DNA from 2 places in the Streptomyces sp. NPDC058685 genome. Region 1 is predicted to be linked to the other one. Evidence: riboswitches for the same ligand, from Rfam matches in the RefSeq annotation. Region 1 holds a riboswitch; the other holds the start of a gene.

Region 1 (5,834 bases):
GTCCATCTGGATCGCGCTGTAGTGGACGAAAACATCCGCACCACCGTCGACCGCGATGAAGCCGTACCCCTTCTCCGCGTTGAACCACTTGACGGTGCCCTGAGCCATGCCTAACTCCCCTATTACTGGCCCTTGCACAGGACCGCACTTCGCGGACCCGGGTCATACCTCACCGCCGAGAATTCCCTCCGCCAGAGGTGGAAGGAGGCCCTCGGGATGTGCGCCGGAACGCGTCGACCGCGGCTGAATGTATCTGTCCAACTGCCCTCTGCAACAGGTCAATCGGACGAGAAATCTGGGCGCGCGGGAACGGACCTTTGACGCTAATTCAAGAAGATCCAGGGCAACTCGGGCCCGGCAAATGACACTTAAGAGGCATTTTGATCGCCCACATTGGCTGCTTCTTGTCGCGCCAGGGCGCATTCTCATATGCGGCGGGCACGGGCAGCGGCGGGGACTTCCCCAACTGTACCGCGCTCAACCATGCAGAATTGCCCCCTCCGCTTCTCTCGCGGAGGGGGCAACAGCGGTGACGGTGCGTATCAGCCGCCGGCGACGGCGGGGATGATCGAAATGCCGGCGCCGTCGGGCGTGGCGGTCTCGAGACCCTGCTCGAAACGGACGTCGTCGTCGTTGACGTAGACGTTCACGAAGCGGCGCAGCTTGCCCTGGTCGTCCAGGACACGGGCGGCGATACCGGTGTGGTTCTTCTCCAGGTCGGCGATGACCTCGGAGAGCGTCGCGCCCTCCGCCGGGACCTCGGCCTGGCCGCCCGTGTACGTGCGGAGGATGGTGGGGATGCGGACGTTGACGCTCATGCTGCGTGCCTTCCTTGAGTCTCGGGGGTGTCAGCCGGCCAGGCCGGCGTCGCGGAACGCGTCCAGGCTCGGGCGGATGGTCGCGCTGGGGCCGGTGGTCGGCGCGACCGCGTCCAGGGTCTTGAGACCGTCGCCGGTGTTGAGCACGACGGTGGTGAGCGCCGGGTCGAGCACGCCCGCCTCGAGCAGCTTCCGCGTCACACCCACAGTCACGCCACCCGCCGTCTCGGCGAAGATGCCCTCGGTACGGGCGAGCAGCTTGATCGCGTCGACGATCTGCTCGTCGTCGACGTCCTCCACGAAGCCGCCCGTGCGGCGCGCGATGTCGAGGACGTACGGGCCGTCGGCGGGGTTGCCGATCGCCAGCGACTTGGCGATGGTGTTCGGCTTCTGCGGACGGACCACGTCGTGCCCGGCCTTGAAGGCCGTCGACACCGGCGAGCAGCCCTCGGCCTGAGCGCCGAAGATCTTGTACGGCTTGTCCTCGACCAGGCCGAGCTTGATCAGCTCCTGGAGACCCTTGTCGATCTTCGTGAGCTGCGAACCCGAGGCGATCGGGATGACGATCTGGTCGGGCAGCCGCCAGCCGAGCTGCTCGCAGATCTCGTAGGCGAGGGTCTTGGAGCCCTCTCCGTAATACGGCCGAAGATTGACGTTGACAAAACCCCAGCCCTCACCGAGCGGGTCGCCGATGAGCTCGGAGCAGAAGCGGTTGACGTCGTCGTAGTTGCCCTCGATGCCGACCAGTTCGCCGCCGTACACCGCGGCCATGACGACCTTGCCCTGCTCCAGGTCGTGCGGGATGAACACGCAGGAGCGGAAGCCGGCGCGCGCGGCGGCGGCGCCGACCGCGCCCGCGAGGTTGCCGGTGGAGGAGCAGGAGAGCGTGGTGAAGCCGAAGGCACGGGCGGCCTCGACGGCGATCGCGACGACACGGTCCTTGAAGGAGTGCGTCGGGTTGCCGGAGTCGTCCTTGATGTGGAGACCGCCGGTCACGCCCAGCTCACGGGCGAGGTTGTCGGCCTTGACGAGCTTGGTGAAGCCGGGGTTGATGTTCGGCTTGTCGGCCACATCGGCCGGCACGGGCAGCAGCGGCGCGTACCGCCAGATGTTGTCCGGACCCGCCTCGATCCGCTTCCGCAGCCCTTCGGGGTCGCCGCTCGGGAGGTCGTAGGCGACTTCCAGCGGCCCGAAACACGAGGCGCAGGCAAAGATCGGGCCGAGTTCGAAACGCTCCCCGCATTCGCGGCACGAGAGCGCCGCGGCCGGTCCCAGGTCGACGGGGGTGGTGCTGGCGACAGTCTGCACAGCCATGGTGGCGAGGCCCTTTCTCCTCATCTTCCCCGTGACGCATTTCGTCACGAGACGGACTTGGCACCTTCCCTAGCCGGGAGCCTCGCGGTGGCTGCCACGTCCCTTGGACGGGCGGCGCAACGGAGACCGGCTGGAGGGTTGCCGGGGCTTCAACGGGCCGTATCCCTCTGCCCCTCTGGATGAGCGGTATTCGATTGTCGGCGTGGGGACCCCCGGCATGCGACGGTCCCGCGCGTTGTTCAAGACTGTAACCGACACCCCGGACGGTTGAGATGGTCGTCCGATCCGCGAGATGGAGATCCTGTGCTGGAAGAGGTGGAGCGCTGGCTGTCCCGGCGGTCCTGGTCGGCGGCGGACCGCCCGGTGGACCGGCTGGTCACGGCCAAGCAGGGCGCCACGGTCAGCGTGGTGCTCCCCGCCCTGAACGAGGAGGCGACGGTCGGGCAGATCGTCACCGTCATCCGGCGCGAGCTGATGTCCGGGCCCCTTCCCCTCGTGGACGAGCTGGTGGTGATCGACTCGGGCTCCACCGACCGCACGGGCGAGGTGGCCGCCGCCGCGGGCGCGCGGGTGGTCCACCGGGACGCGATCCTGCCCCGCATCCCGGCTGCCCCCGGCAAGGGCGAGGTGCTGTGGCGCTCGCTGATGGTGACGCGGGGCGACATCGTCTGCTTCGTGGACGCGGACCTGAGGGAGTTCTCGGCCGATTTCGTGTCCGGGATCGTCGGCCCGCTGCTGACCGATCCGGACGTGCAGTTCGTGAAGGCGATGTACGACCGGCCCCTGGGCGACGTCGCCGGCCAGGGCGGCCGGGTGACGGAACTGGTGGCGCGCCCGCTGCTCAATCTGCACTGGCCGCAGCTGGCCGGGTTCGTCCAGCCGCTGGGCGGGGAGTACGCGGCTCGCCGCTCGCTGCTGGAGCGGCTGCCCTTCCCCGTCGGATACGGCGTGGAGCTGGGGCTTCTCGTCGACGCGCTGCACACCGTCGGCCTGGACGCGCTGGCGCAGGTGGACGTGGGAGAGCGCCGGCACCGCCACCAGGACGGACAGGCGCTCGGCAGGATGGCGGCCGCGATCTACCGCACGGCGCAACTGAGGCTCTCCCGCGGGCACTTGGTGCGGCCCTCGCTGACCCAGTTCGAGCGGGGCTCGGACGGCTTCGTCCCGCGGACACACCCGGTGGACACCGAGGAGCGCCCGCCGATGCGCGAGATCGGTGAGTACGCGGCGCGTCGCGCGGCATAACCGAAGACAACCGGACATCTTGCATGAATATCGCACTTATGGATGCACAGTCTCCGGATACCCAGCGCAGGACGGGCTCCCGACGCGGAGCGCTCAGGCTCACCACCATGCTCGGCACGCTGGCCGTCGTCATCGCGACGACGGTCGGCATGGCGCCGCCGGTCACCACGATCGCCGGGGGCGGCGGGCACAGCACCGAACGCCTGTGGCTGCTGGGCGGCCTCGCCCTCAGCCTCACCGCAGCCGGTGTCGTCGCCGTCGCCGCCACCCGCGGACGCCGTGACCAGTGAGGGGCGGAGCCGGGCGTACGCACGTTTGAGGGATTACAGGACGGGCTAGGTTCGCCACATGGTCTCCGAGCATTCCGCTGCGCAGGTCCTCGTCGCGTCGAACCGCGGCCCCATCTCGTACACCCTGAAGGACGACGGGAGCCTCGACGCCAAGCGCGGCGGCGGCGGCCTGGTCTCCGGACTCTCCGCCATCGGGTCCGAGGCGGACGCCCTGTGGGTGTGCGCCGCGCTCGGCGACGGCGACCGCGAGGCGGTCCGGCGCGGAGAGGGCGCCGACGGGGTCCTGATGCTCGACATCGACGAGGCCGTCCACACCGACGCGTACAACGGCATCGCGAACTCGGTGCTGTGGTTCGTCCACCACATGCTGTACCAGACCCCGCTGGAGCCGGCCTTCGACGCCGAGTTCCGCCGCCAGTGGGGCGCGTACGAGAGCTACAACCGGGCCTTCGCCGAGGCGCTCGCCGAGCACGCGGACGAGGGCGCCGCGGTGCTGGTGCAGGACTACCACCTGTGCCTGGTGCCCGGCATGCTCCGCGAAATGCGCCCCGACCTGCGCATCGGCCACTTCTCCCACACCCCGTGGGCGCCGGTGGACTACTTCCGGATGCTGCCCGACGACATCGCCGAACAGCTGCTGTGGGGCATGCTCGGCGCCGACCGGCTGGGGTTTTTGACCTCGCGGTGGGCGACCGCGTTCATGTCCTGCGCCGACCGGCTCGGGGAAGCCGCCCCACAGTTCCCCAGCGGGGGCCATCCACGGCTGTACGTGGAGCACGCCCGCACCGGACGAAAGTCCGCGCGGACCACCGAGGTGGCCGTGCACGGACTCGGCGCCGACGCCGACTTCCTGCGGGCACGCTCCCACGAGGCCGACGTCGACGAACGCATGGCCACCCTGCGCGAGCAGATCGGCCCGGACCGGAAGACGATCGTGCGGGTGGACCGCACCGAACTGTCCAAGAACATCGTCCGCGGGCTGCTCGCCTACCGGCATCTGCTCGACACCCGGCCCGAATGGCGCGAGCGCGTCGTCCACGTCGCCTTCGCCTACCCCTCCCGGCAGGACCTCGCGGTCTACCGCGACTACACGGCCGAGGTCCAGCGGGTCGCCGACGAGATCAACGCGGCATACGGCACGGACGGCTGGACCCCGGTCGTCCTCCATGTCCAGGACGACTTCGCCCGCTCGCTGGCCGCCTACCGGCTGGCCGACGTCGCTCTCGTCAACCCCATCCGCGACGGCATGAACCTCGTCGCCAAGGAGATCCCGGTGGTCTCCGACGACGGCTGCGCACTGGTGCTCTCCCGGGAGGCGGGCGCCTACGAGGAACTCGGCGACGACGCGGTCACGGTCAATCCGTACGACGTGACCGGCACCGCCGACGCGCTCCACGAGGCGCTGACCATGCCGCACGACGAACGGGCCCGGCACACCAAGCGGCTGGCCACCGCGGCGACGGCGCTGCCGCCGCAGCGGTGGTTCCTCGACCAGCTAGAGGCGCTGCGCCAGCATGGCCAGGAACGCCACGACGGCTGAGGGGCCCGGCAGCACCAGATCGGCGCGCTCCGCCAGCTCCGGCACCGCGGTGCCGGAGCACACGAGCAGACCGGGGACCCCGTCCGAGCGGAGCTTCTCCACGGCCGCGTAGGCCGGCAGGTCACCGAGGTCGTCACCCGCGTACAGGACGGCCTCGGCATCCACCTCGCGCATGTACTCCGCCAGCGCCACGCCCTTGTCCATGCCCGGCGGGCGCAGCTCCAGGACCATACGGCCCGGCTCCACGATCAGACCGTGTCGGGCCGCGAGCCCGGCCAGCGGATCGCGCAGCGCCTCGAAGGCGGCCTGCGGGTCCGAGGCCCGGCGGGTGTGGACCGCGACCGCCTGTCCCTTCTCCTCGATCCAGGTGCCCTGCCAGGCACCGATCTCGTCGAGGAAGCCCGGCAGTTCGGCGCGGGCTGCGGCGACGCCCGGATGCGGAGCGGGCGTGTTCACGGTGCCGGTGACCGCGTCCCAGCGCTCGGCGCCGTAGTGGCCGAGGACGACGAGATGTTCCAGGCCGGGCACCCCGGCGAAGCCGCCGTAGCGGACCGCGACGCCCGCCGGGCGGCCGGTGACGACGGCGACGGAACCGACCCGCGGCGCGAGCTGAGCCAGCGCGGGCAC
Region 2 (5,834 bases), on a different contig from region 1:
CGTCGAAGCGGGTGAGGTTCCCGCAGAGCGTGCAGCGCCAGCGGGTCTGGTCCGTCGGCGAGGGAACCGTCGTCATCGTTCCGTCCTCGTTTCGTCGTGCGGATGCGGGTGCCGCGGTGCGCCGTCGAACTGCGGATGTACTCCCTGTAACCCTACGGCCTCGCGGGTACCCCGCGGCACGGCGAGGCACTCTGTACCGTTCCGGCCCGCTACGCCATGCTCTGTCCATGATCGGTTGGCGCAGGGCGGTACAGGGCGCGGTGACCGGGCCCTCGGTGACGTACGGCCTGATCGCCGTCTGCTGCGCGGTCTTCCTCATCAGCCCGGTCTCGGGGCTGAACCCGTCGTACGGCACGGGTGACGCGTTGCTGGCGGCGCAGAGCGTGTACTTCGAGCGATGGGGCGTGATCCCGGCCCAGCTGATGACCGGCTCCCCGGACACGCTGCTCACCCCGTTCACCGCGCTCTTCGTGCACGGGAACTGGCTGCACCTGCTCGGCAACATGCTCTTCCTCTACGTCTTCGGCGCGATGGTGGAGGAGCGCATGGGGCCGCTGGAGTTCGCCCTGTTCTACCTGGGCACCGGCGCCTTCGCCCTGCTCGCCTACGCGGCGGCCAACGCCGAGTCCGAGCAGACCCTGGTGGGAGCGTCCGGGGCGATCTCGGGGGTGCTCGGCGCCTTCCTTCTCCTCTTCCCGAAGGCCCGGGTCACCAGTCTCTTCCCTTTCCTCTTCTTCCTGCCGCTGCGGTTCCCCGCGTGGATCGTGCTGATCTTCTGGTTCGTCCTCCAGTGGCTCGCGGCATCGGGGGCCGGCAAGGGCGGGCCGGGGGTCGCCTACCTGGCGCACGTGGTGGGGTTCGGCACCGGCTTCCTCTACGCCTGGGGGCGGTTCCGGCGTCCGGCTAGAGTGAAGGCCCCAGCAGCGGCCACCGAGGGAGAAAGCCAGCCGTGATCACTGCGATCGTGCTCATCAAGACCAGCGTGGACCGCATTCCCGAGATCGCCGAGTCCATCGCGGCGCTGGACAGCGTCAGCGAGGTCTTCTCCGTCACGGGCACCTACGATCTGATCGCCATGGTCCGCGTGGCGAAGCACGACGACCTGGCGGACGTGATCCCCGGCCGCATCAGCAAGATCCAGGGTGTCGAGGGCACGGACACGCACGTCGCGTTCCGTACGTACTCGCAGCACGACCTGGAGGCGGCGTTCGCGATCGGTCTGGACTCCTAGAGCCCGTCGGTCCAGGCGACCGGGGACGGGCCCCGGCCCCCACGCATGAAGAAGCCCGCGCCTTCCGGCGCGGGCTTCTCGCACGGTCCATCAGACGGCGGGCACGCAGCGGCCGTCCTCCGTGCGGTACTGCCACTTCGCACCCTCGCGCACCAGCTCCGTCACCGCGCCGACGAAGCGCTCCACGTGCTCGTCGGGCGTCCCGGCGCCGAAGCTCACCCGGATGGCATTGAGCGACGCCTCGCCCGGCTGCGCCTCCGGGGCACCGCACTCCCCCGGGTCCTGCGGGGCGCTGCCGAGCAAGGTGCGGACCAGCGGGTGGGCGCAGAACAGTCCGTCGCGTACGCCGATGCCGTACTCCGCCGACAGGGCGGCAGCGAAGTGCGAGCTGTTCCAGCCCTCCACCACGAAGGAGATGACGCCCACCCGTGTCGGGGTCCCCGCAGCGGAAGGCGAGGGGGATTCGTCGCCGAACAGCGACAGCACCTTGACCTCCGGCACCGTGGCCAGGCCTTCCAGAACCCTGTCGACCAGGTGCTGCTCACGGGCGACGAGGTTGTCGAAGCCGGCCTCGGTGAGCGCCTTGCAGGCCGAGGCGATGGAGTAGACGCCGATGACGTTGGGCGAGCCGGCCTCGTGGCGCGCGGCCTCCGTGTGCCACTCGACGTCCACGCCGCCGTCGGCACGCCGTGCCACCTTGCGGGACGCACCGCCGCCGGCGAGGTACGGCTCCGCGGTCTGCAGCCAGTCCGCCCTGCCCGCGAGCACGCCCGAGCCGAACGGCGCGTACAGCTTGTGCCCGGAGAAGGCCACCCAGTCGACGTCGAGGTCACGCACCGAGACGGCGTGGTGCGGGGCGAGCTGCGCCGCGTCCAGAACGATCCGCGCCCCGTGGGCGTGCGCCACTTCCGTGAGCTCCTTCACGGGCCACAGTTCACCCGTCACATTGGACGCTCCGGTCACGCAGACCAGCGCCGGGCCGATGGGGTCGCGGCCGGCGAGCGCCTCCTCCAGCGTCCGCACCGCCTCGGCGTGGGTGCGCGGCGCGTTCAGATACGTCACCCGGGCATCGCCCCAGGGCAGCAGCGAGGCGTGGTGCTCGGTCTCGAAGACGAAGACCCGGCAGTCCGCCGGCAGCGCGGACGCCAGCAGGTTCAGCGAGTCGGTGGTGGACCGGGTGAAGACGACCTGGTCGCCCTCGCGGCAGCCGAGGAAGTCGGCGACCGTGACGCGGCTGTTCTCGAAGAGGTCGGTGGACAGCTGCGAGAGGTAGCCGGCGCCGCGGTGGACGCTGCCGTAGTAGGGGGCGTACGCGGCCACGTCGTCCCACACGCGCTGAAGAGCCGGTGCGCTGGCCGCGTAGTCGAGGGCCGCGTAGGTGACCTCACCGCCGGTCACGAGCGGCACGGTCACGTCGCGGCCGAGGACCGGCAGCGGCTCGGCACAGCAGGGGTCGGACCCGGCAGCGGCGAGAGCCACGTCCGAGGAGGGGGCGGTGACGGCAGGAGCGGTGGCGGTGTTCAGGCGTGCGGACATGGCGGTATCTCCCGGCAGGAAAGGCGAAATCGGCTTCAAGAACCCGGCGGTGCGGGGACCTCGACACACGGCGGACGCCGTGCGGAGGGTGTGCTGAAGAAGGGGCTGTACGCCCTATCGCATTCGCTTGCTCACGAGACTGCTCCCTTGAGGACCAGGACCCCAGGGTGTGCAGGGGTCCGCGCTTGCCACAGACCTCGCTGCCTGCGGCCTGGTCTTCACCCGGGGCACCCCGCCACGGACGGAGGGTTGCCGGACAGCGGGCCGGGGCCGTAATCGCTGTCACTCATGACCTTGGAGAGCATCCTGCCACACGACGCGGACACCGCAAGAGCGCGGTCCACCATCCGGACCGCGCCCTCGCACGACGCATCGATCGGTGCTGCCGGCCCCCGCCGGATCAGCCCTGGTCGTTGGTGGCGGCCACCCAGCGCTGGAGCGCGTCGTTCGCCGCGCCCGAGTCGATGGCCTGGGCGGCCCGAGCGACCCCGGCCGCCAGCTGTTCGTTCAGCGTGCCGTCCGTCGGGTCCAGCGCCACCAGGGCGGCCGCCGAGTTCAGCAGAACGGCGTCCCGCACCGGCCCGGTCTCCCCGCCGAGGAGCCGTCTCGCCACGTCGGCGTTGTACGAGGCGTCGGCCCCGCGCAGCGCCTCCACCGGCACCAGGTCGATGCCGATGTCCCGCGGGTCGAACGCCTCCTCGCGCACCTCACCGTCGCGGACCACCCACACCCGTGAGGTGGCGGTCGTCGTCAGTTCGTCCAGGCCGTCGTCGCCGCGGAAGACCAGCGCCGACGAGCCGCGCTCGGCGAGCACCCCGGCCATGATGGGCGCCATCCGCGCGTCCGCGACGCCGGTGGCCTGCGCCCTGACCTGCGCCGGATTGGTCAGCGGGCCGAGGAAGTTGAACGTGGTGCGGATGCCCAGTTCCTTGCGCGCCGCGGCCACATGCCGCAGCGCGGGGTGGAACTTCACCGCGAAGCAGAAGGTGATGCCCGCCTCCTCCGCGACCTCGGCCACCCGCTGCGGGGTGAGCTGGAGATTGACGCCGAGCTTCTCCAGGACGTCGGACGCGCCGCTCGCGGACGAGGCCGCGCGGTTTCCGTGCTTGACGACCTTGGCTCCGGTGCCGGCCACGACGATGGCCGACATCGTGGAGATGTTCACCGTCTTGGCCCCGTCGCCGCCCGTGCCGACGATGTCGACGCTGCGGCCGGGCACCTCGATCAGGTTCGCGTGCGCGTACATCGTGCGCACCAGGCCGGAGATCTCCTCGACCGTCTCGCCCTTCGCCCGCAGCGCGACCGCGAACCCGGCGATCTGGGCGTTCGTCGCCTCACCGCTGAGGATGCGGTCCATCGCCCAGGCGGTGGCGTCGGCGCTCTGGTCGCGGTTGTCGAGCAGAGCGTTCAGCACACTCGGCCAGGAGTGAGCCGCCACGCTGTCGCCGCCGACCGGGGTCACAACGTTCATGGTCCACTCCTGGGTCCACAGCCGATAAGGGGAATGCGTCCACCCTATCCAGCCCCGGAGACGGCGAAGGGCCCCGTCCGACGATTGGACGGGGCCCTTCACCTGCTACTGCCGGGAGGTGTCTTCGGCGCTGTGGCGGCAATGCACTCGCTTCAGGCGGTCAGTGGTGGCCGTGGCCGCTGCTGATCTCCCTGAACTCCTCGGGCGTCGGCTTGGGGATCTGGCTTTCCTCGCCGTAGTAGGACTTGCTGAGCTTGACCCGCATCCGCTGGGCCGGGGTGACCTTGCGGCGGACCCCGTTCTCGTCCGTCTCCGGGCCGAGCTCCTCGGGCTTGTACTGCTCGTGCGCGGTGAGCGCGTGCAGGTCGCCCTGGCTGAGCGGCTCGTGGACCTCGACGAACTCACCGTGCGGCAGGCGCTTGATGATGCCGGACTCGCGTCCGTGCAGCACCTTGTCCCGGTCGCGGCGCTGAAGCCCCAGACAGATCCGCTTCGTGACGATGAAGGCGATGACCGGTCCGGCGAAGAAGAAGATCCGGACGAACCAGGTGATCGAGTTGATCGACAGATGGAAGTGGGTCGCCCACAGGTCGTTGCCGCCACCGATCAGCAGCACGAAGTAGAGGGTCAGCCACGCCACACCGAAGGCCGTACGGGTCGGGGCGTTGCGCGGGCGGTCCAGGATGTGGTGCTCGCGCTTGTCCCCGGTGACCCAGGACTCGATGAACGGGTAGACCGCGATCGCGACCAGCACCAGCGGGAAGATCACCAGCGGGATGAACACACCCAGGACGAGTGTGTGGCCCCAGGCGTTGATCTCCCAGCCCGGCATCACACGGATCAGACCCTCGGAGAAGCCCATGTACCAGTCGGGCTGCGCGCCGGTGGAGACCTGGTCCGGCCGGTAGGGACCGAGCGCCCAGATCGGGTTGATCGAGGCGACCGCGGCCATCACCGAGATGACACCGAAGACCAGGAAGAAGAAGCCTCCGGCCTTGGCCATGTAGACCGGCAGCAGCGGCATGCCCACGACGTTGTTGTTCGTCCGGCCGGGGCCCGCGAACTGCGTGTGCTTGTGGTAGAAGACCAGGATCAGGTGGCCCACCAGCAGACCGAGCATGATGCCCGGCAGCAGCAGGATGTGGACCGAGTAGAACCTGGCCACGAAGTCGCCGCCGGGGAACTCCCCGCCGAACAGGAACATCGACAGGTACGTGCCGACGACCGGCACGGACAGGACCGCTCCCTGCATGAACCGCACACCGGTACCCGACAACAGGTCGTCCGGCAGCGAGTAACCGGTGAAGCCGGTGAACATGCCGAGGACGAACAGCAGGAAGCCGAACATCCAGTTGACTTCGCGCGGCTTGCGGAACGCGCCCGTGAAGAAGACGCGCATCATGTGCACCAGCATGCCGGCGAGGAACACCAGCGCCGCCCAGTGGTGGATCTGCCGGATCAGCAGACCGCCGCGGACGTCGAAGCTGATGTCCAGGGTCGAGGCGTACGCCTCCGACATCCGCACACCCTGCATCGGGATGTAGCTGCCGTGGTACTCCACCTCGTTCATCGACGGGTGGAAGAACAGCGTCAGAT

Evidence for each region. A riboswitch is a leader RNA that binds a small molecule or an ion and turns the genes downstream of it on or off. The one in region 1 is predicted to bind S-adenosylmethionine.
Region 2: it holds a riboswitch for S-adenosylmethionine, as region 1 does, so the genes downstream of both, ACFWU3_RS20735 (aminotransferase class V-fold PLP-dependent enzyme) here and thrC (threonine synthase) in region 1, are expected to answer to the same signal.

The regions. Positions count from the first base shown of each region.
Region 1 is NZ_JBHXSL010000006.1:161,266-167,099, forward strand. It holds gene ACFWU3_RS07840 (cold-shock protein) at 1-108, opposite strand, end outside; gene ACFWU3_RS07845 (MoaD/ThiS family protein) at 543-818, opposite strand; gene thrC (threonine synthase) at 849-2,132, opposite strand; SAM riboswitch class I at 2,150-2,318, opposite strand; gene ACFWU3_RS07855 (glucosyl-3-phosphoglycerate synthase) at 2,436-3,377, shown strand; gene ACFWU3_RS07860 (hypothetical protein) at 3,485-3,667, shown strand; gene ACFWU3_RS07865 (trehalose-6-phosphate synthase) at 3,726-5,207, shown strand; gene otsB (trehalose-phosphatase) at 5,163-5,834, opposite strand, start outside.
Region 2 is NZ_JBHXSL010000025.1:22,135-27,968, reverse strand. It holds gene ACFWU3_RS20750 (hypothetical protein) at 1-76, opposite strand, end outside; gene ACFWU3_RS20745 (rhomboid family intramembrane serine protease) at 228-953, shown strand; gene ACFWU3_RS20740 (Lrp/AsnC family transcriptional regulator) at 950-1,231, shown strand; gene ACFWU3_RS20735 (aminotransferase class V-fold PLP-dependent enzyme) at 1,322-2,767, opposite strand; SAM riboswitch class IV at 2,944-3,061, opposite strand; gene trpD (anthranilate phosphoribosyltransferase) at 3,168-4,238, opposite strand; gene ACFWU3_RS20725 (cytochrome bc complex cytochrome b subunit) at 4,399-5,834, opposite strand, start outside.